DNA from 4 places in the Solibacillus sp. GQ1 genome. Region 3 is predicted to be linked to each of the others. Evidence: riboswitches for the same ligand, from Rfam matches in the RefSeq annotation. Region 3 holds a riboswitch; each other region holds the start of a gene.

Region 1 (4,719 bases), 1.1 Mb from region 3:
TCTCAAACAACACACTTTGCACGCTTCGCATACAATGCCTCCCTTTATCTCACATCCAATTTTTACAATTTCCCATTATTATCAATTCGACTAAAATCGATTGATCCCCTTCTAAATGGAAAAACGTTTCCACTTATGCATATGCACACCGAGTTCCCGTTAGAAAAGTTCTTACGTAATTTTGATCTATTACTATTTCAATAAAATAAGAATGCAATAATTCTGAAACTTTTTTCCATCTTATTCGTAAATTAAGTAACGAATTTAGAGGGGAATGCTCATGCTAATTGGATTTTACAGTGCTCTTATCATTTTCACTTTGTTATTTGTCATTGCTGCTTACTTTATTATCCGGCAATTTATAAATAAGAAATCATCCCCCTACAACATGAATACGTTCATGTTTGGCTTGCTATCGCTGTTTATGCTAATTGTTTCAGGAATTTACAGCTATGATTTTTATCATCTGCAAACAGGCGATCAGAAAACTGCTGGAGGGATTTGTGAAATTACCTTTGTAAACGGGCATGGAAGAAGTATTGATACGACTGAAGTGATGATTGAAGATAAAGTTTACAATATAAAGTCCAGTACTTATAAAGACTTCCCTGATGGACGTTATCATTGTGAATTAACGTATTTACCGATTTCAAAAATTGTTACTGAAATCAATATTCAGACAAACGGAGAGAAGGGGGACTAATATGATTGATTTGGATTTTTTAATTAATTACGCATTCATATTAATGTTGATTTTAATTATGACAATTGCCTTATCTATGTACTATCGTAAAAAGCCGAAAGTGGATAAAGGGTTTAAATTTGCCTATCATGCCCTTTCATACCGCCGTAAGTTTTTGCGCAGTATTTATTCAATTCCCATTTATATCATAGCGTTGGCCATTATTTATTCGGTTGAAGGATTCACTAATTTCTTTATATTTTTCACCCTCTTTTTCATAATACTTTTTGGCATTCAAACTTCGTACAATTATATAAAGTGGAAAAAAGAAGAAGAGTAAAACGCCTGAGTTCATTTATCTCGACTCAGGCGTTTTTCATTATTTTACGCCGCTCGAACCAAAGCCTTTATCACCACGCTCCGTATCCGACAGTTCGTCCGTTTCTTCAATGAAGACTTGTGGGACATATTGAATAACTAGCTGTGCGATTCGCATACCCTTTTCAATCGTAAACGGTTCTTTCCCGTGATTGATTAGAATCACACCGATTTCACCGCGATAGCCTGCATCGATCGTACCTGGACTATTTAACACCGTAATCCCATGTTTTAATGCCAATCCGCTACGTGGGCGTACTTGTGCTTCTGTTCCTTCCGGCATTTCGATTTGAAGACCAGTTTTAATTAATCCATATTCTCCAGGCAGTAAAATTTTTTCTTCAACTGCACTTAAATCCATCCCAGCATCCCCTTCACGTGCCTGTTTCGGCAGTACTGCTTCCGGATGGATTTTCTTAATTTTTAATTGAATCGGCATATTCATCCAACTTTCTCTTTTTATATAAACTAACTTCATGCAGTTATAACAAAACCATATTTTTTCTCTATTTTCAATAGGGAGTTTTCTAGGATTTTTGTTGTATTTATGGAATCATTCATTAGGCTCTTTACTTTTAGGTTGTTAACGCTTATACTCAATTCAACTATATATTGTGTTTTTTTAACAAGGTACTACTAAATGTAGTTTAAAAGGGAAGTTTGGTGAAAAACCAACGCTGTCCCCGCAACTGTAAATGCTGACTGAAGACGAATAGACCACTGTGCTACTAGCATGGGAAGGTGCGTCTGACGGATGAAGCAAAGCCAGGAGACCTGCCTCGTTAAAACTACGTACATTTCTTCGGGGAATAGGAAATGGAGGCGCGCACTCTATCCGTTTCCATTTCAAGCTATCCTGTTTTCCGGGATAGCTTTTTTGTTTTTCCCCGCTGACATGTACGGCACAATCATTAGTAATACTTATATAGCGAGGGATTCTATGATGAAACTTTACACGAAAACAATTTGCCCAAAATGCCTATGGGTAAAATCAGAACTTGATGCAGCCAACTTGGAAGTTGAGGTCATTAATATTGACCAGGATGAAACAGCAAAACAACAAGTAATCGATGCAGGTTTTCTGTCTGTGCCGTTATTTGAAATAAACGGAGAATTTATTGCAGAGCCGACTTCTATTATCGATCGCATTTCTGAAATGACTGCATGATCATTTATGCTTCACGAACTGGTAATGTACGATCCATCGTGCAAAAACTCGGCTTGCCCGCAAAGGATCTGGCGGAAGTAGTTAAAGTTAATGAACCGTATCTTTTATTCACGTATACGGATGGATTAGGCTCTGTCCCCCCTATCGTCGACCAGTTCATGACTGCGCACTTTGATTTATGCAAAGGAATCATCGTAAGCGGAAACCGTAATTTCGGTCAAGCTTTTTTCGGTCGTGCTGGTGACCTTTTAGCTGCACAATACGGAATTCCGTTAATTGAAAAAGTGGAAATGAGAGGAACTCCGGCTAATTACGAAGCGATTACTGAATACTACTACTCCATTTGGAAAGAGGCATCGATATGAAACAGTATTTAAAATTAAATAACGATATATTAAACCGTTACCGCGCTACCGGTGAACTGGATCTGGCGAAAGACAAAGAAGCAACACGCCGCTATTTTCTGGAAGACGTCAATGTCCGTTTGCGTTACTTTATTGATATTGAGGAAAAAGTACGCTATTTAGTTGAGGAAGGCTATTACGAAAAAGAGTTTTTGGACTTGTACGCGATGGACTTTATTAAACGGATGTATAAAAAAGCCTATTCCAACAAGTTCCGGTTCCCTTCATTCATGAGTGCTTCTAAGTTTTACGAAAGCTATGCGATGAAAAGCCGTGACGGAAAAGAGATTCTGGAAAAGTACGAGGACCGGATCGTCATCATCGCCCTTTATTTAGCACAAGGTGATGAAACGTTGGCGGAAAAAGCCATTGAAGCGGTCATGACTGCCTACCAGCCGGCAACACCAACTGCTTTAAACAGCGGGAAAAAGGCGCGTGGTGAGCTTGTCTCATGCTTTAAACTGACGATGGATGATACGATGAATTCGATTGCCGAGAACATCGGTTACTGCCTGGAGCTTTCCCGTTTAGGCGGCGGTGTCGGAGTAAACTTGACCGATCTGCGTCCATTAGGCGATCCGATTAAAGGGATATTAAACCGTGCGAGCGGGGTTATGCCCGTTGCGAAACTGCTGGAGAATTCGTTCTCTTATTCGAATCAATTGGGGCAGCGAAATGGGAGCGGAGTGATATATCTAAATATTTTTCATGGTGATATCGAAAGCTTTATTTCAAGTAAGAAACCAAATGCCGATGATAAAATCCGTTTAGCTACACTATCTACAGGGATTATTCTTCCCGATATTTTCTTTGAACTGATGCGTCGCGATAAAGATATCGTTCTGTTCAGTTCCTATGATATTTATAAAGAATACGGGAAACGCATGTCGGAAATTTCGATTACGGAAATGTACTATGAGCTATTGGATAATCCGAACATCCGTAAACTGAAACGATTAAATGCCCGTAAATTATATACGGAGATTAAAAAAGCACAATTCGAATCGGGTTACCCGTTTGAAATATTCGATGATAATGTCAATAACGCCCATCCATTAAAGGAAATTGGACGTGTGAAGATGTCGAATTTGTGCAGCGAAATTCTTCAGTATCAGCAAACAAGTGTCATTACAGACCAGAATGAGCCGAATGAATATGGCCTCGATGTTTCTTGTAATTTAGGTTCAATCGACATTCACGAAGCAACGAAAGTTCAGGATTTCGGACAGCTTGTCGATACAGCAATGCGTCTTTTGACGAATGTTTCAACGATGACCGATATCGTCAACGTTCCTTCTGTGTCCAAAGCCAACAAAGTGATGCACTCTGTAGGATTGGGCGTTATGAACTTGCATGGACACCTTGTACAAAGTGGAATCAGTTATGGTTCCAAAGATTCGATTGAATTTATCGATGCGTTTATGGAAGCACTAAACTATTACTCTCTAAAAGCATCAATGGAAATCGCGAAAGAAAAGAACGAAACGTTTTATCGTTTTGAAAAAAGCGATTATGCGAGCGGTGTTTACTTTGAAACCTATATAAATAAAGAAGAAAAAGAACTTGCACCAGAAGTGATTAAAGCACTTGGGGGTACACCGATTATTACTCAAAATATGTGGCAACAGTTGAAGTCTGACGTACTGAAGCATGGCTTGTTCCACTCATACAGACTTGCGATTGCTCCAACTGGCAGTATCTCCTACATCCGCAGCTGTACCGCTTCCATCGCCCCTGTTACAGAACGCGTGGAAGTACGTGACTATGCGGACAGTCGAACAATTTATCCGATGCCATTTTTAACAAATGATAACCAGGATCTTTATACCGAAGCATATGAAGTTAACCCGTATGAACTGATCGACCTTTACGCAGCCGCGCAAAAGCATGTCGACCAGGGAATTTCCATGACACTATACGTAACGGATCAGTGGAACACAGAACAATTGGCAAAAGCTTATATATATGCTTGGACGAAAGGCATTAAAACCGTATATTACGTACGCCAACGTTTACTAACAATTGAGGAGTGTGTCGCATGTCAAATTTAACGTATAAAGCAGTCAACTGGAATACCCCTACGAGTG
Region 2 (4,719 bases), 650 kb from region 3:
ATGGTATCCCTCCTTAAACATTGTAAAAAGAACATGCCTAAACTAAGGCATGCCCTTCTATTCTATACTTATTTAAACAGTTCCGGATATACTGATTGTGCCATAATTTCAACTGCTTCACCAATACGCGGTCCAGGACGGGACATAATATCTCCATCGACTAAATAAACTGCCTGTTCTGTGACTGCCTGTATTTTATCCCAGCCTGTCCGTCCTAGAATCTCATCAATTGCATTTTCCATATATGTTGCTGGCGTAATAATAATTTCTGGATTACGAGTGATGACATCTTCTTCCGTTACACTAATCCAGCTCGACTGATCAGCAAAAATATTTTCAACATTCGCATGGTTCATTATTTCCTGCTGGAACGTGCTGCTGCCGGTAGTCCAAAGAGCCGGAGCTGGTGACACTTCATAATATGCTTTTTTCTTCGTATCAAGTGTCGCTGTTTTTTCCTGTACTGTATCAATTTGTTCCTTAATGTCGGCTACAACTTCTTCCCCTTTATGTTCGACACCCATTACTTCCGACAGCTGGATAATATCCGAATATACATCATCAAATGTCTCCGCAGAAGCAATTACAAACACTTTAAGACCTGCATCTTCCAATTGGGTAATTTGTGCTTCCTCCCCGATTGTGTACGCTACAACGACATCCGGATCTAATTCCAGAATTCGCTCTGCATTGATGACTGTAGAAGTCGACACTCGTTCAATTTTTTGTGCTGCTTCCGGATATGTATCATATTCTGTTGCGCCGATAATTTGTTCACCGACACCCAGCTCAAACAAAATCTCTGTATTGCTTGGTTGCAGAGAAATAATTGTTTCCGGTACTTCATCGAATATCACTTCAACACCACGGTCATCTATAACCGTGTAGGGTACTCCATTATTTTTCGATTCAGCCTGCTCTTCTTTTTCTGCTTTGCCACCTGTTTTTTCCTCATCTGATCCACATGCTGCCAGTAATAATGTTGCTGCTAAAGCAACGACCCACTTGTTATTAAATTTCATTTGTTGTAACTCCTTTTTTCTTTTTCGATGGATAGGATTTTGAGATAAATGGAATTTCCTCTTGTTGATGCTGCTGATTCATATAGACCGCCATGACAAAAAATACATTAGCAAGCAGCCCTAGAAAATCAAACAGAATTTCATCCACTTCTCTTTCCTCGCTCACTTTATGTAATGCCCTGTAAGACTTTTTCGCCTCACTGCGGCAAATATGCAGTCTTGCTGCACTTTCGATTCCTTGTGGCAGTACAAACTGCTGAATCGCTTCTCCAACTTCACTTACATAAAAATCGTATCGATTGCTTAGCCATTGCAAATCCTCAGATGTAATGGCCAATTTGCCGCGGACCGAACCATTTGCATGATAGGCTAATGGTTGAATCCTCCTCAAATCCTCCAAGACGACTTGACCGGATGCATCATCGACTAATGTCGGAAAAACGGTACCGATTCGTGTTGTTAAAGAATCAGTGCGGATTTCATAATCGACACAGCTTTGCTTTTCCCGCATAAACGGATAGCAGGAAAAACGGATATCCTTTTTCATAAAAATTCTCCTCACTTCATGTAATGCCTCACCGAAAATATTGAGTGTACGAAAAAAAGCCACCCATGAGAAAATGGATGGCTTCAAAAATCAAACAAGAATGCAAAATGTTGCTTATTCAATCAGTGACTGCCGTACATTCTCTTTAATTCCGAAGAGGGATGTTACGATAAGAAAAAGATTGGTCTCCTGGCTCTGCGTTTCACTTTACTCATAAGTACCTTCCCGCTATATTAGCAGTGGTCTCACACTTATTTTCATCAACGCTTACAGTTACGGATATAGCTTCGGATTTGCACCGAATTCCCATTTATGCATAATGCATCTTTTTCCTGCAAATTTATTCAATTTGTCTTAATCACTTTAGCATATAAAAAAGATTATGCAAATAAATATTTACTACAGCTACCTACAAACATTCCGGACATTTCCCGTAAATCTCAAATTTATGGGCCTCCACAGCATAACCCGGCAGTTTTTCACCGAGCATTTCCATCGGGCAAACAGACAGTTCTTTTACTTTCCCGCAATCACGGCAAATAAAATGGTGGTGATGGTGATCCGACTCACAATGCATACGGAAATTACGCTCACCGTTTAATTCTGTTTCTTCTAAAATATCAAGCTCCACAAAAGTAGCCAAGTTACGGTAAATTGTATCGAAACTCATTCCAGGGAAATCTTTTTTTAATACCGATAACAAATCACGGGCAGTCAAATATTTTTCTGTAGCTGCAAACATACCCAAAATCAACTCTCGTTTATCCGTCTTTTTATAGCCATTTTCCTTTAATATTTCCCACGCGCGCGCTGCATTCACAGTACTTTTTCCCCTTCCGATTTAATAGTTAATTTCAACACAATCTTCTTAATTAAAATTACTGACAGCAAGATTAAAATGGATGTGACAACAATTGTTCCACCTGGTGCCAAGTTTAAGTAAAAGGCAGAAACGAGTCCAATTACTACGGCCAGCTCTCCAAATACAATCGCTAAAATGATTGCTTCTTTAAAGCCGCGAGCTAATCGCATCGCTGCTGCTACCGGTAATGTCATTAAGCTTGAAACAAGCAAAATTCCGACAATACGCATACTTGCTGCGATTACGAGTGCGACAACAACCATAAAGATTAGATGAATCCATTTCGCGGGTAAACCGCTCGCTTTCGCATATTCTTCATCGAAAGACAATACGAAAAGTTCTTTAAAAAATAGTATTAAAAATAATACAACTATGACTGCAATTGCCAGTACAACATATAAATCCTGGCGTGATACAGCCGATACAGAGCCGAATAAATAACTCATTAAATCCGCATTAAATCCGCTTGCAAGTGAAATAAAAATGGCACTCACACCGATTCCACCCGACATAATAATCGGAATCGCAAGTTCTTCATAATGTTTATATAGTCTACGTAATCGTTCAATTAAAATCGAACCACTTACAGATGCGACAATCCCTAGATAAATCGGGTTCAGCAATGCCAGCGCTGCAAACGATTGGCTCAAATACAGGCTCCCTGCAATCCCCGCCAAAGTGACATGCGACAGTGCATCTGCAATAAGCGATAAACGTCTTACTACGATAAATACACCTAATAGTGGTGCGATTACTCCAATAACTAGCCCTGAGAAAAAGGCGTTTTGTAAAAATTCATAGTTTAATATAGCTTCAATCATAACGGCCTGCTCCTCTTAATGAATCTTTCGAACAGAGTGGCCGTTCCAGCTAGCAATCTGTTCTTCCGAAATCGTATCAAAATCATTTTTGTATCCGTGAAAATGGATCGACTGATTTAAGCATGCGACATGACTGACACGATCCGAAACCGTGTCCACATCGTGTGTAACTAAAATCATTGTCATATTGTGATGCTTATTTAAATGTGCGAGCATATCATAGAATGCCTGCACATTTTCGCGGTCAATTCCGACTGTCGGTTCATCCAAAATAAGGAGCTTCGGATCGGACACTAATGCACGTGCGATGAAAACACGCTGCTGCTGCCCTCCGGAAAGCTGACCAATATTCCGTTTTAGAAATTTCTCCATGCCGACATCTTTTAGAGCACCTTTCACTAGAAAGTCCGCATCTTTTGGATAGCGTTTAAAGAGCCCGACCTTTTGCGATAAACCGCTTTTCACGACTTCTTCGACCGTTGCAGGGAACCCCGAGTTAAAGGCATTGGATTTCTGCGAAACATAGCCAATCCATTCGCGGTGTTTAAAATGGTTTGCTTGTTCGCCAAATAATTTAATTTCCCCTGACATGGGCTTTAACAGTCCTAAAATTAATTTCAAAAGTGTCGATTTTCCGGAACCGTTTTGACCGATTAACGCCAAAAAGTCGCCTTCATTGACACGTAGCGAAATATTTTTCAATGCTTGTGTGTATTCATATTGAAAGGAAACATCCTTCAATTCAATCAATGGTTTTTTCATTTCGTTCGCTTCTTTCTAATTCAAAATCATTACGATTTACATCATGTTAGTATAATGCAGATTTTTGTTCATGTAAAGGGAATAAACTTGAAAGGATGAAGACAATTCAAATGCTACAATGGTTTGATAACTTAAAAGGAATGAATGACAGCCAGCTGCAGGATTTTGCAAAACAACAGGGGCTTGAATTGAGCATTGAAGAAGTTCAGAAGCTGCAAAAAATTTTGAAGCATGCCAATATAAGCTGGGCTCTTACCGGCGTTCCAAAAGAGGTTTTACAAAAAATTCATAAGCTGCTTGGGGATAAACGCTATAAAAAATTGATGAAGCTAGTCGGATTGTAAAAATTTATGTAATATGAAAAAGAAAAGCAACAGTTGTACTGTTGCTTTTCTTACTATTTGATAATGAATTTAACTTAAAGCACTTTATCTGCCAGCTCCACGTTTTCAACACATACTTCGAGTGCCAGTTCAATGGCAGCCGTCAAATCACGCATTGACCAGCCTGGAATTCGGCCATGCTCAATCGCCAGCTCAAACGATGCAGGGATGTGGATAAATCCTGTTGCTCGTATCGCTTCATTCTTAGCAGCATAGTACAAGCCTTCATACATAATATTATTGCATAAATATGTTCCGGCTGAATTCGATATGACTGTCGGATAAACTGCAGAATTTAATCGGTTGACAATTTTGCGAATCG
Region 3 (4,719 bases):
GGAAGTAATAACACCAATCGGCAGTTCAATAGGGGAAATAATTGTACGTGATACTAAGTCACAAATGACGAGCAGGCTTGCACCGTTCAAAAACGACAATGTCAATAAATGTCGATGGTCTGCTCCGATTAGCAGGCGAATCATATGCGGTACTACTAATCCGACAAATCCAATTGTCCCGGATGCAGCAACAGCCGCTCCTGTTAAAATGGAACCACCCGCCAATATCATATACTTGCTGCGCTTAACATTTACCCCTAAATACTGGGCACGCTCTTCTCCATAAATCATCGCATTCAATTCACGGCGAGTCAGCCAAATAATTGCTGTACCAAGCACCATAAATGGCAGAACCATCCGGACATATGGCCACCCTCGCATCGATACACTTCCTAGAAGCCAGCCGATGATTTCTCGTAGCTGTTCACCAGTAAGTGCGACCATTAAGGAAATACAGGACCCTAAAAACGAGCTGAAAATAATTCCCGTCAAAATCAGCGTCTCCATTTTCATCGAGCGGTCAACAAGTCTGGCAAATGTCAGGACGATGATCATCGTACATGCAGCTCCAGCCATACTGAAAACCGGCAATGTGAATACACCGAGCACCGGTATGGAAATGCCTAAAAAGATTGTCATTACCGCACCTACCGAGGCCCCTGATGAAATACCTAATGTGTATGGATCTGCCAAAGGGTTTTTAAGCAACCCTTGGAATGCTGCCCCCGCAATTGCTAAAGAAGCCCCGATTAATGCGGCTAAAATGACGCGTGGCATTCGGATTTTCCACAAAATACTGTATGCAACCGGATCTGTTGTTTTATCCCACAATGTCGAAAACGGAATATTAACAGACCCGAACGAAATGCCAATCCATATACTGCTTAAAAGCAATCCAATCGATAGTACATAGGCGATTGAATATTTTTTATTCATTGAATACCTCTGGATAAATTGCTTCCCCAATTGATTCAATACCTTCTACAATACGCGGACCTTGTCGACTTGTCGTATCGCTATCGACTAATTTCACATTGGCGTTTTTCACAGCATCCATTTCTGCATATGCATCATTTTCCTCGATTGCTGCCAAGTCGTTTTCATATGTTACTAAAATGATATCCGGATTGCTCTTTACAAATTGCTCCGAGCTGTACTGCGGCCAATCGAGTTCCGGAACAGCATTTTCAACATTTAATACTTCAAGCATTTCACTAATGAACGTCTCCTGTCCAGCAACATATAGTTCCGGATTTGTCCCAACAACAACAAATACGGACTTCTCTTCCAGGTCGGCTACTTTCACTTCAATTTCTTCGATGCCCTCTTTGATTGATGCAATCATTTTTTCGGCTGCGTGTTCTTTATTTGTCAGCTGCCCGATTTGTTCGATCGTTTCGTACGTTTCTTCAAATGTTTTCGCATCTTTTACAACAAATACAGGAATTCCTACTGATTCAAGCTGAGCAATCGCCTGTTCATTGAAGCTGTACAATCCCGATTCATGTGCGACAACTAAGTCGGGCTGCAGGCTGATTATTTGTTCTAGATTAAATTCCATGCCGCCAACTGATTCTTTAGATAATGCTTCTTCAGGATATGTATCATTGTCGTTCACAGCGATAATTTCATCGTTTAACCCTAGTCCGAATAAAATTTCCGTATTGGATGGAGCCAATGTAATAATGCGCTCCGGTGCTTTTTCAAGCGTGATTTCTTTGTCCAAGGCATCTTTTATAGTTACCGGGAATTGTGCTGCTTCAGTTACTTCTGTATTGCCTTTTGCTGATTGTTCATCTGTTGCTTTTTCCGAGTTGCATGCCGCCAATGTTAATGTAAGTAATGCTGCGGAAGATAACAGTTGCCATTTTTTCAAAATAATAACCTCCAAAAATTTCGTTGTATAATTTTCTACAAAAATAAAAAGCTTCCTACTAAAAATGAAGGAAGCTTTACGTATGCAAATAAAATTCAATAGAAAAAGAATTTATCCGCCACATCCTATCCTCGTAGGTTTATTTTAGGGCATTATAAAGGCAGGTCTCCTGGCTTATGCATAACGTTGATAAGCGCCTTCCCGAAAGTTTTTCAGTGGCATGCTGCTCTCAACTAGCATTTACAGTGGCGGGACCGCATCGGAATTGCACCGATTTCCCTTTTACTCCTTACTCAATCCAACGAGTAAGAACCTTTATCGTCCATATAAAATTAATAGCTCTATTATAGCTGATATGCGGTAAAATGTATGCTCGTTCGCTAAAATTTCTGATAATTTGTCTTAATTTGTTGAAATCACGAATAAAAGAACAGCTTATTCTTTCTCTTTCAGGTTTTTTTCAATTGCCGTTTCAGCCAATCGTTTAATTGTAATATCATCCATCGGCGGATTGTGCAGACCTGCCCGTACATCACGATAATAACGTTGCAGCGGGTTAGATCTTTGCAGGCTTTTTGCCCCAACTAGACGCATCGCTTTATCTACAACTTCGATTGCTGTATTTGTCACGACATGTTTCGCAATATTGATTTCATTGACTAATGTCGACTTTTTAATCGGATCATTATAAAGCCCCGCAACACCGTAAATTGTAAAGCGTGCTTTCGTCAACGCCAAATCCATTTCTCCGATCAGCGTTTGCACGTTTGGCAACTGGGCAATTGTTCCTTGAATACTGTTCGGGGAATGACTATTCGCAAAGTCGACCGCGTAATCGCGGGCAGCCTGGGCAATCCCTAAATAAGTTGCCGGGATGAGGAGCAGCCAGCCGTTCAGTTTAAATCCGGTTGAATAATTCGGGATTTCCACTAAGTTTGTTTGATCAACACGTACATTATCAAGTACTAAATCATCGCTTCCCGTACCGCGCATTGACGCAACGTCCCACGTATTTTCGACCGATACCCCTTCCGCCGTTTTCGGAACGAGGAAAAATCCTAACTGACCCTCATCTTCAATCCATGCAGACACTAAAAAATAATCGAGGTCCGGTGCACCGCTCGTATAGTTTTTACGTCCATTAATTACATAATAATCACCATCACGTTTTGCTGAAGTCCCCGGACGACCCCCACGAACCGGGCTTCCCATCGCAAACTCGCTTACCGCGCGATTGACTGTCGCTCCATTTGCGATCTCTTTGCCAAACCAGTCGAGCTTTTGTTCATCCCAGTAGCGATTTTCAAAAATCTCGCCTACATTTTGAATTGTCCACGATACAGCCAGCCCCGTGCTTCCGCAATAGCTCGCCAAAGTTTCCTGCAGTAGCAGCGCATCATATACTGTAAAGCCATCTCCGCCATATTCCTTTGGCAATGTTATTTTTGTATAGCCGATTTCTCTCAGCTTCCGGAAATTTTCAAATGGAAATGTCGCTTGTTCATCCGTTTGCTGAGCATGTTCTTTCACGCTCTCTGATATTATTTCGAGCTTTTTCAGCCATTGTTGCTGCTCGTCTGTTTGAATAAATAATTCCTTGCTCACGAAAAGCACCACCTCATATTTATTGTCCTGTATATAGAAGTCAAATTTAATAGTACGTTTCGGAAAATTACAAGTCAATAGATATCCCCAGTCCCCTTATAGGGATTCCATGCGGTCTATTTTCGCGACAATTGAAAGTTTTGCCGGCGAAAGTGGAACGTTTGCGGGAAAAAGGAGAACCTATTCGCCATAATGTGAAAAGTTACGACGCGAAAGGCGAACTGTTGCATCTAAAGTAGAACGAATCGCTTTTCAAGTAGACAACAGCAATTTCAAATGAAAAGCACTCTATTCCCTTAAATAGAAATAGAGTGCTTTAAAAAGTTAAATTACATTTTTTCCGGTGCGCTTACGCCGATTAGTTTCAGTGCATTCGCTAATGTAGTTTTAACAGCTGTGATTAATGCTAAACGAGCTTCTGTCAGCTCTTTATTATCTTGGTTCAATACTTTTTCTGCATTGTAGAAGCTATGGAATGCAGCAGCCAAGTCTTGAATATAGTTTGCGATACGGTGTGGTGTGCGGTGTTTCGCTGCATCTGCCACGATTTGCGGGAATGCGCCGACTTTTTTAAGCACATCTTCTTCTTTTTCTGCTACTAGCAAGTTCAGGTTTACCAATGATGCTTCGAAACCTTGCTCGTTTGCTGCACGCAAAATTGATGAAATACGAGCATGTGCATACTGTGCGTAATATACCGGGTTTTCGTTGGATTGTGATACCGCTAAGTCTAAATCGAAGTCCATATGTGAATCCCCTGCTGTTTTAACGAAGAAATAACGTACAGCATCCAAGCCTACTTCTTCTACTAATTCACGCATCGTTACAGCATTACCTGTACGTTTACTCATTTTGAATTTCTCGCCGTTTTTGTACAGCTGTACCATTTGGATAATATCTACTTCCAATGTACCGCGGTCATAGCCAAGTGCTTCGATTGCCGCTTTCATACGTGGAATATAACCGTGGTGGTCAGCACCCCAAATATTGATCAGCTTATCAAAGCCGCGACGTAATTTATCTTCATGGTAAGCAATATCCGGTGTTAAATATGTGTATGAACCATCGTTTTTAATTAATACGCGGTCTTTGTCATCACCGAATGTTGTTGAACGGAACCAAGTCGCGCCTTCTTCATCAAAAACATGGCCATTTGCTTTTAGTTTGTCTAATGCTACATCGATTTTACCGTTTTCATATAAAGAAGTTTCTGAATACCAAACATCGAATTCAACACG
Region 4 (4,719 bases), on a different contig from region 3:
GCTGGTTTTTACGGATATTACGGAGATCAAAAGACTGCAGGAAAAATTGGAGCAGCAAGCTTATTACGATGAGCTGACAAAGATTTATAATCGCCGTGCATTTCTACAGCAAAGTGAGCAGGATTTTCAGAAAGCTAAGGAAACAGGTTTACCATTTACGGCCCTATTAATGGATATCGATCACTTTAAACGGGTGAATGATACGTACGGGCATCATATTGGGGACCAATTGCTCGTGCACGTCGTAAATGCTTGCAAAACACAACTGCTGGAAAGCCATTTCTTCGCGCGATACGGCGGGGAAGAATTCGTCATTGCGCTGAAAGGTTTCAATGAAGCAGAAGGTGAAATACTAGCCAACCAGCTTCGAACTGCCGTTGAGCAGGCACCCCTCATGACAGAAGTAGGGAATCTTTCAGTTACTTTAAGTATTGGTGTGGCGGAAGTGGTGGACTGGACAGAGGAAACACTGCATCAGCTATTGCATAAGGCAGATACCGCTTTATATGCTGCGAAGGAAGAAGGTCGTAACCGCGTGAAAGTGTATGCGGAAAGTGAGAGCGTACTTAGTTGATAGGGTGAAACCGGCATGGAGAAATTCATGCCGGTTTTTTAATTTGTTGAAGGGCGCTGTAAGTTTTATAAGCCGGACTCTGTACTACCTTGTTTTAGGAGAATATGTTAGTATAGTAAAATAATAACTAAAGGGGGAGAGCGGGTATGACACAGAATTCAAAGACGATTTCTGTAAGTATTAGCTTAATCCTAGCTCAAACCGTGTTTATTGGATTTTTAATTAAAAATATACAGCTATATATTAATCAGCCGTCGATCGTTGCAAAATGGCTTGCGGGAATTTCTTTTTTCATATTTATGTTGCTGTTCATCGTCTCGTTATGGGCGACAATTAAACTTTTAAAAGGAAAAGATACAGGGGGATTGTGATGATTGGATATATTCTAACAGGGTTATTATTAATCTTTGCGACTCGGAAATTTTATAAGCATAGGGCGGTTTTTAAACAGCTTTCAAAAAAAGAATGGCTACAATTTGGCGCAGGTTTTTTATTGGCATGGGCTGGAGCTGTTTTCATCATTATAGGTGGATCCAACATAACGAATATGATTGAAATCACATGGTTAAAAAACCTTATGGAAATTGGAGTGATTTTGATTGGCTTGGCTTTGGCAGGAATTATTATGAGTAAAGTCTTACCGTATAAAATAAAGGAGTTTTATTTGGGAGATTAGTGAAACGGGGAAAATTGAAATGGATGATAGGATTGGATTTGCAGTAGTTGGGATCATTATTGCAGGTTTAACTTATGCTTTAATTAAACAAATTATAGAGACAAAGCATAGCAGGAACGGCATTGGCAGCCCGCTGTATCGAAAACAATTGGCAAGAAAAAATAAAGTGATGACAGTTGCGTTAATTGGAGTAATAGTATTTTACACATTAAATATCATGAGCGTTATCGCTTCATCTATTCCGGTATCAAACAGCATTACTGTACTCGGTACTTTTTTAAGTTTTTTTGTTTACTTTTTTGCAAGGATAATAATGAAACCGCAGCTGGGTGATCAGCGTAGGAATTTAAGCCTTTATTAATAGGAGAGTGCTGCGATGAGTAAACGCTTTACAAATTTAGACCACGATGACCGGCTCGGTACTTTTAAAGATGTCCTGAAATGGCAGCGATCAAAGCAAAAGAAAGTTGTCGATTACGAAGTACCGCAGTGTGAGGAAAAGCAAATTGCGTTTCTAAAAAGTAATCGCACGGAGCAGTCCGTTACGTGGATCGGCCACTCGACCTTTTTGATTCAAAAAGAAGGGCTCAATATTTTAACGGACCCGGTTTGGGCAAATTGGATGGGTGTAGCGAAACGGTTGGCAGAGCCGGGGGTGCGGCTGGATGAATTACCGGACATTGATATTGTCCTCATTTCACACTCGCATTACGATCACCTGCACGTACCGACGTTAAAGAAATTGAAAAAACGAAATCCCAACGTATTGTTTCTTATTCCGGAAGGGCTCGGTTATTTAATGAAGCGTCATAAGTTGCACAACTTTATCGAGCTATCATGGTATGACAAGCATGAATCAAGTGCGCTTGAAATTCATTTCGTTCCTGCAAACCATTGGACAAGACGCATGCCTTGGGATACGAATACATCGCATTGGGGCGGCTTCATATTGCAAACGGCATCGGATGCGCAAAGTATTTATTACGCCGGAGATAGCGGGTATTTTAGAGGCTTCAAAGATATTGGCGAACGCTTCAACATACATACAGCGCTAATGCCAATCGGTGCATATGAGCCGGAATGGTTTATGCATGCCTCCCACGTGACACCGGAAGAAGCGATCCAGGCGTTTTGTGAGGTCGGAGCGAAAGTGTTTATTCCGATGCATTACGGTGCCTATATGCTGGCGGATGATACACCGAAAGAAGCGATTGACCGGCTGCATGATCATTGGCAGCGCGCGGATTTGGAAGAGGTGGAACTGAAAACGTTGTCGATTGGGGAGACGTATAGAAGCTGAATGCATAGACCCCTTGACGAGAAGACAGGTTCAAAGTAAAGTAATGTTAAATTCATCAAGCATTAGGTGCCCGTTAAGGGAGAATAGGGAATAAAGTGAAAAGCTTTAGCGTAATCCCAACACTGTATAGAGGAGTTTCATAGCAAAGCCCACTGGATGTCAATCTGGGAAGGGGCTATGAAATCATGAATCTGAGCCAGGAGACCTGCCTAAGTATGCTTACTTTTTATAGACACTGGATATGTCTGTAGTTTATTTGTTATCGAATAAACTGCAGGCTATTTTTATTGTCAAAAATTCATTCTAATGGGGGAAACGAAACATGAAATTACTACAGCAAACGATTGAACAAATTCAAGAAATCGACCGACAAATGGAAGACAAAGCACGTCAGTACATAGACTCATTAGCTAAACCGCCTCAAAGCTTAGGGAAGCTCGAATCTTTAGCTATGCAAATTGCTACAATTACCGGTGAGCTTGCGCCGAAAATCGATAACAAAGCGATGATCGTCATGGCTGCAGACCACGGAGTATATGAGGAAGGGGTAACGCCGAACCCGCAAGGTACAACGGTATTCCAAACACTTTCCTTTCCAAAAGGGACGACAGGAATGTGTACGATTGCGAAAATCACGAATGCACAAGTCATTCCGGTAGATATCGGAGTAAAAGAAGATTTACCTCAAGACGCAGGGGTCATTATTAAAAAGGTGAAATACGGGACGGACAATATGGCGAAAGGTCCAGCGATGACCCGAGAAAAAGCGATTCAGGCAATTGAAGTAGGGATTGAAGTCGCAACAGAAGCGATCCAAAACGGTATCAATCTTATCGGTACAGGTGAAATGGGCATAGGAAATACGACGCCAAGTGCTGCGGTTCTTTCGGTACTTCATGGCTGTGATCCTATGGAAGTAACGGGCTTCGGCGCTGGTGTCGGGGCTGGCGGCATTAAATATAAAGCCGAAGTTATTCGAAAAGCAATTGCATTGAATGAGCCGAATGCGGATGATCCGATTGATGTTGTCGCGAAAGTCGGCGGACTGGAGATTTGCGGGATGGCAGGAATCTTCCTTGCAGCAGCAGCGAATCGTGTGCCGGTCGTTGTTGACGGGTATATTTCAACCGTTTCAGCATTAATCGCCTATAAATTAAATCCGAATGTGAAAGCATATTTGATACCGTCACATTTATCGGAAGAACCAGGTGCAAAAATTGCGGCCGAGCTTTTAGGGCTGGAACCGATGCTGCATATGAATATGCGACTTGGAGAAGGATCGGGTGCTGCATTAGCGTTCCCGATTCTTGATGCGGCTTGTTCGATGATTACGAATATGGTCACGTTGGAAGAAGCGGCAGCGCTATTAGTAGCCAAGTAGAATAAAAAAATTCATATAATAAAATTCAATAAAAAGGCTACATTAAAAGAAACAATTACTTTAAATGTAGCCTTTTTTCTATAATTAAAGTGTTCCCGGAAAATAAGTACGGCTTTTCAGTCTATTCCATTTATCTTACCAGTAAAATACCAATAAGCGGAACTTTATCGTTTATTTTGCCAAGCAGAGTACGATAAAGAAAGCCCAACCCAATCCTCGTAAATGTAGTGTGCGAGCAAAACATTACAAGTAGTGGATAGAACTTGATATTATTTTACAGAAAATTCAGTGAAATTCAAGCGATAGTCCTGTCAAATGCGTTTCCTCTGTAATATCCTATATTAATTAAATGTAAAAACATATCCGAACTGTTAATAATACCTAAAAAAGTGCTTTTTTATTCAACCATGGAATAAAGTAAGCGGTAAATAGGGTATGGAAACGTAAGACCAATAAAAAGGAGAGGCGGGAGGGGCATTAAAAGGAACGGGGTGATCACTATTTCTCCGTATGTGAAAGGTCGTTTTTGAATATATTCGAGAAAAGGATGAGGATAATATGAATCAAATTTTCAAAAAAGATGAGTTTATTATTATTCCTTTTTATAAAGGGCGAAAGCAGGAATTTATGGTCGTCAATACGAAGAAGGAATTTAAAAATGGACATACGCACTTAAAGTCATTTAAGATGGCCAAGTATTTGATCAATCTTGCGCGTTGCCAAAAAATCAATTCCGGATTAAGACCATATTTATTAACAAGCCTTACAAGAATATCGGCAGACCGTGA

What was found. Region 3 has a riboswitch for cobalamin ahead of AC6CH1_RS00535 (ABC transporter substrate-binding protein). Riboswitches for the same ligand answer to the same signal wherever they lie in the genome.
Region 1: linked by a shared signal. The riboswitch ahead of AC6CH1_RS05660 (glutaredoxin family protein) and the one ahead of AC6CH1_RS00535 (ABC transporter substrate-binding protein) in region 3 are both predicted to bind cobalamin.
Region 2: linked by a shared signal. The riboswitch ahead of AC6CH1_RS03510 (cobalamin adenosyltransferase family protein) and the one ahead of AC6CH1_RS00535 (ABC transporter substrate-binding protein) in region 3 are both predicted to bind cobalamin.
Region 4: linked by a shared signal. The riboswitch ahead of cobT (nicotinate-nucleotide--dimethylbenzimidazole phosphoribosyltransferase) and the one ahead of AC6CH1_RS00535 (ABC transporter substrate-binding protein) in region 3 are both predicted to bind cobalamin.

Annotation. Positions count from the first base shown of each region.
Region 1 covers NZ_JCAXEX010000001.1:1,159,921-1,164,639, reverse strand. The annotation lists gene AC6CH1_RS05680 (alpha/beta hydrolase fold domain-containing protein) at 1-31, opposite strand, end outside; gene AC6CH1_RS05675 (cobalamin biosynthesis protein CobN) at 281-703, shown strand; gene AC6CH1_RS05670 (ATPase) at 705-1,022, shown strand; gene dut (dUTP diphosphatase) at 1,062-1,505, opposite strand; cobalamin riboswitch at 1,672-1,856, shown strand; gene AC6CH1_RS05660 (glutaredoxin family protein) at 2,001-2,228, shown strand; gene nrdI (class Ib ribonucleoside-diphosphate reductase assembly flavoprotein NrdI) at 2,267-2,593, shown strand; gene nrdE (class 1b ribonucleoside-diphosphate reductase subunit alpha) at 2,590-4,683, shown strand; gene nrdF (class 1b ribonucleoside-diphosphate reductase subunit beta) at 4,671-4,719, shown strand, end outside.
Region 2 covers NZ_JCAXEX010000001.1:754,780-759,498, reverse strand. The annotation lists gene AC6CH1_RS03520 (bifunctional adenosylcobinamide kinase/adenosylcobinamide-phosphate guanylyltransferase) at 1-1, opposite strand, end outside; gene AC6CH1_RS03515 (ABC transporter substrate-binding protein) at 69-1,022, opposite strand; gene AC6CH1_RS03510 (cobalamin adenosyltransferase family protein) at 1,012-1,569, opposite strand; cobalamin riboswitch at 1,732-1,913, opposite strand; gene AC6CH1_RS03505 (Fur family transcriptional regulator) at 1,979-2,389, opposite strand; gene AC6CH1_RS03500 (metal ABC transporter permease) at 2,386-3,252, opposite strand; gene AC6CH1_RS03495 (metal ABC transporter ATP-binding protein) at 3,268-4,014, opposite strand; gene AC6CH1_RS03490 (isopropylmalate synthase) at 4,125-4,358, shown strand; gene AC6CH1_RS03485 (pyroglutamyl-peptidase I) at 4,433-4,719, opposite strand, start outside.
Region 3 covers NZ_JCAXEX010000001.1:105,175-109,893, reverse strand. The annotation lists gene AC6CH1_RS00540 (FecCD family ABC transporter permease) at 1-936, opposite strand, end outside; gene AC6CH1_RS00535 (ABC transporter substrate-binding protein) at 929-1,876, opposite strand; cobalamin riboswitch at 2,019-2,208, opposite strand; gene AC6CH1_RS00530 (acyl-CoA dehydrogenase family protein) at 2,312-3,481, opposite strand; gene argS (arginine--tRNA ligase) at 3,811-4,719, opposite strand, start outside.
Region 4 covers NZ_JCAXEX010000002.1:201,618-206,336, forward strand. The annotation lists gene AC6CH1_RS13360 (histidine kinase N-terminal 7TM domain-containing diguanylate cyclase) at 1-574, shown strand, start outside; gene AC6CH1_RS13365 (hypothetical protein) at 721-945, shown strand; gene AC6CH1_RS13370 (hypothetical protein) at 945-1,250, shown strand; gene AC6CH1_RS13375 (4-aminobutyrate aminotransferase) at 1,270-1,611, shown strand; gene AC6CH1_RS13380 (MBL fold metallo-hydrolase) at 1,627-2,550, shown strand; cobalamin riboswitch at 2,598-2,777, shown strand; gene cobT (nicotinate-nucleotide--dimethylbenzimidazole phosphoribosyltransferase) at 2,873-3,931, shown strand; gene AC6CH1_RS13390 (hypothetical protein) at 4,490-4,719, shown strand, end outside.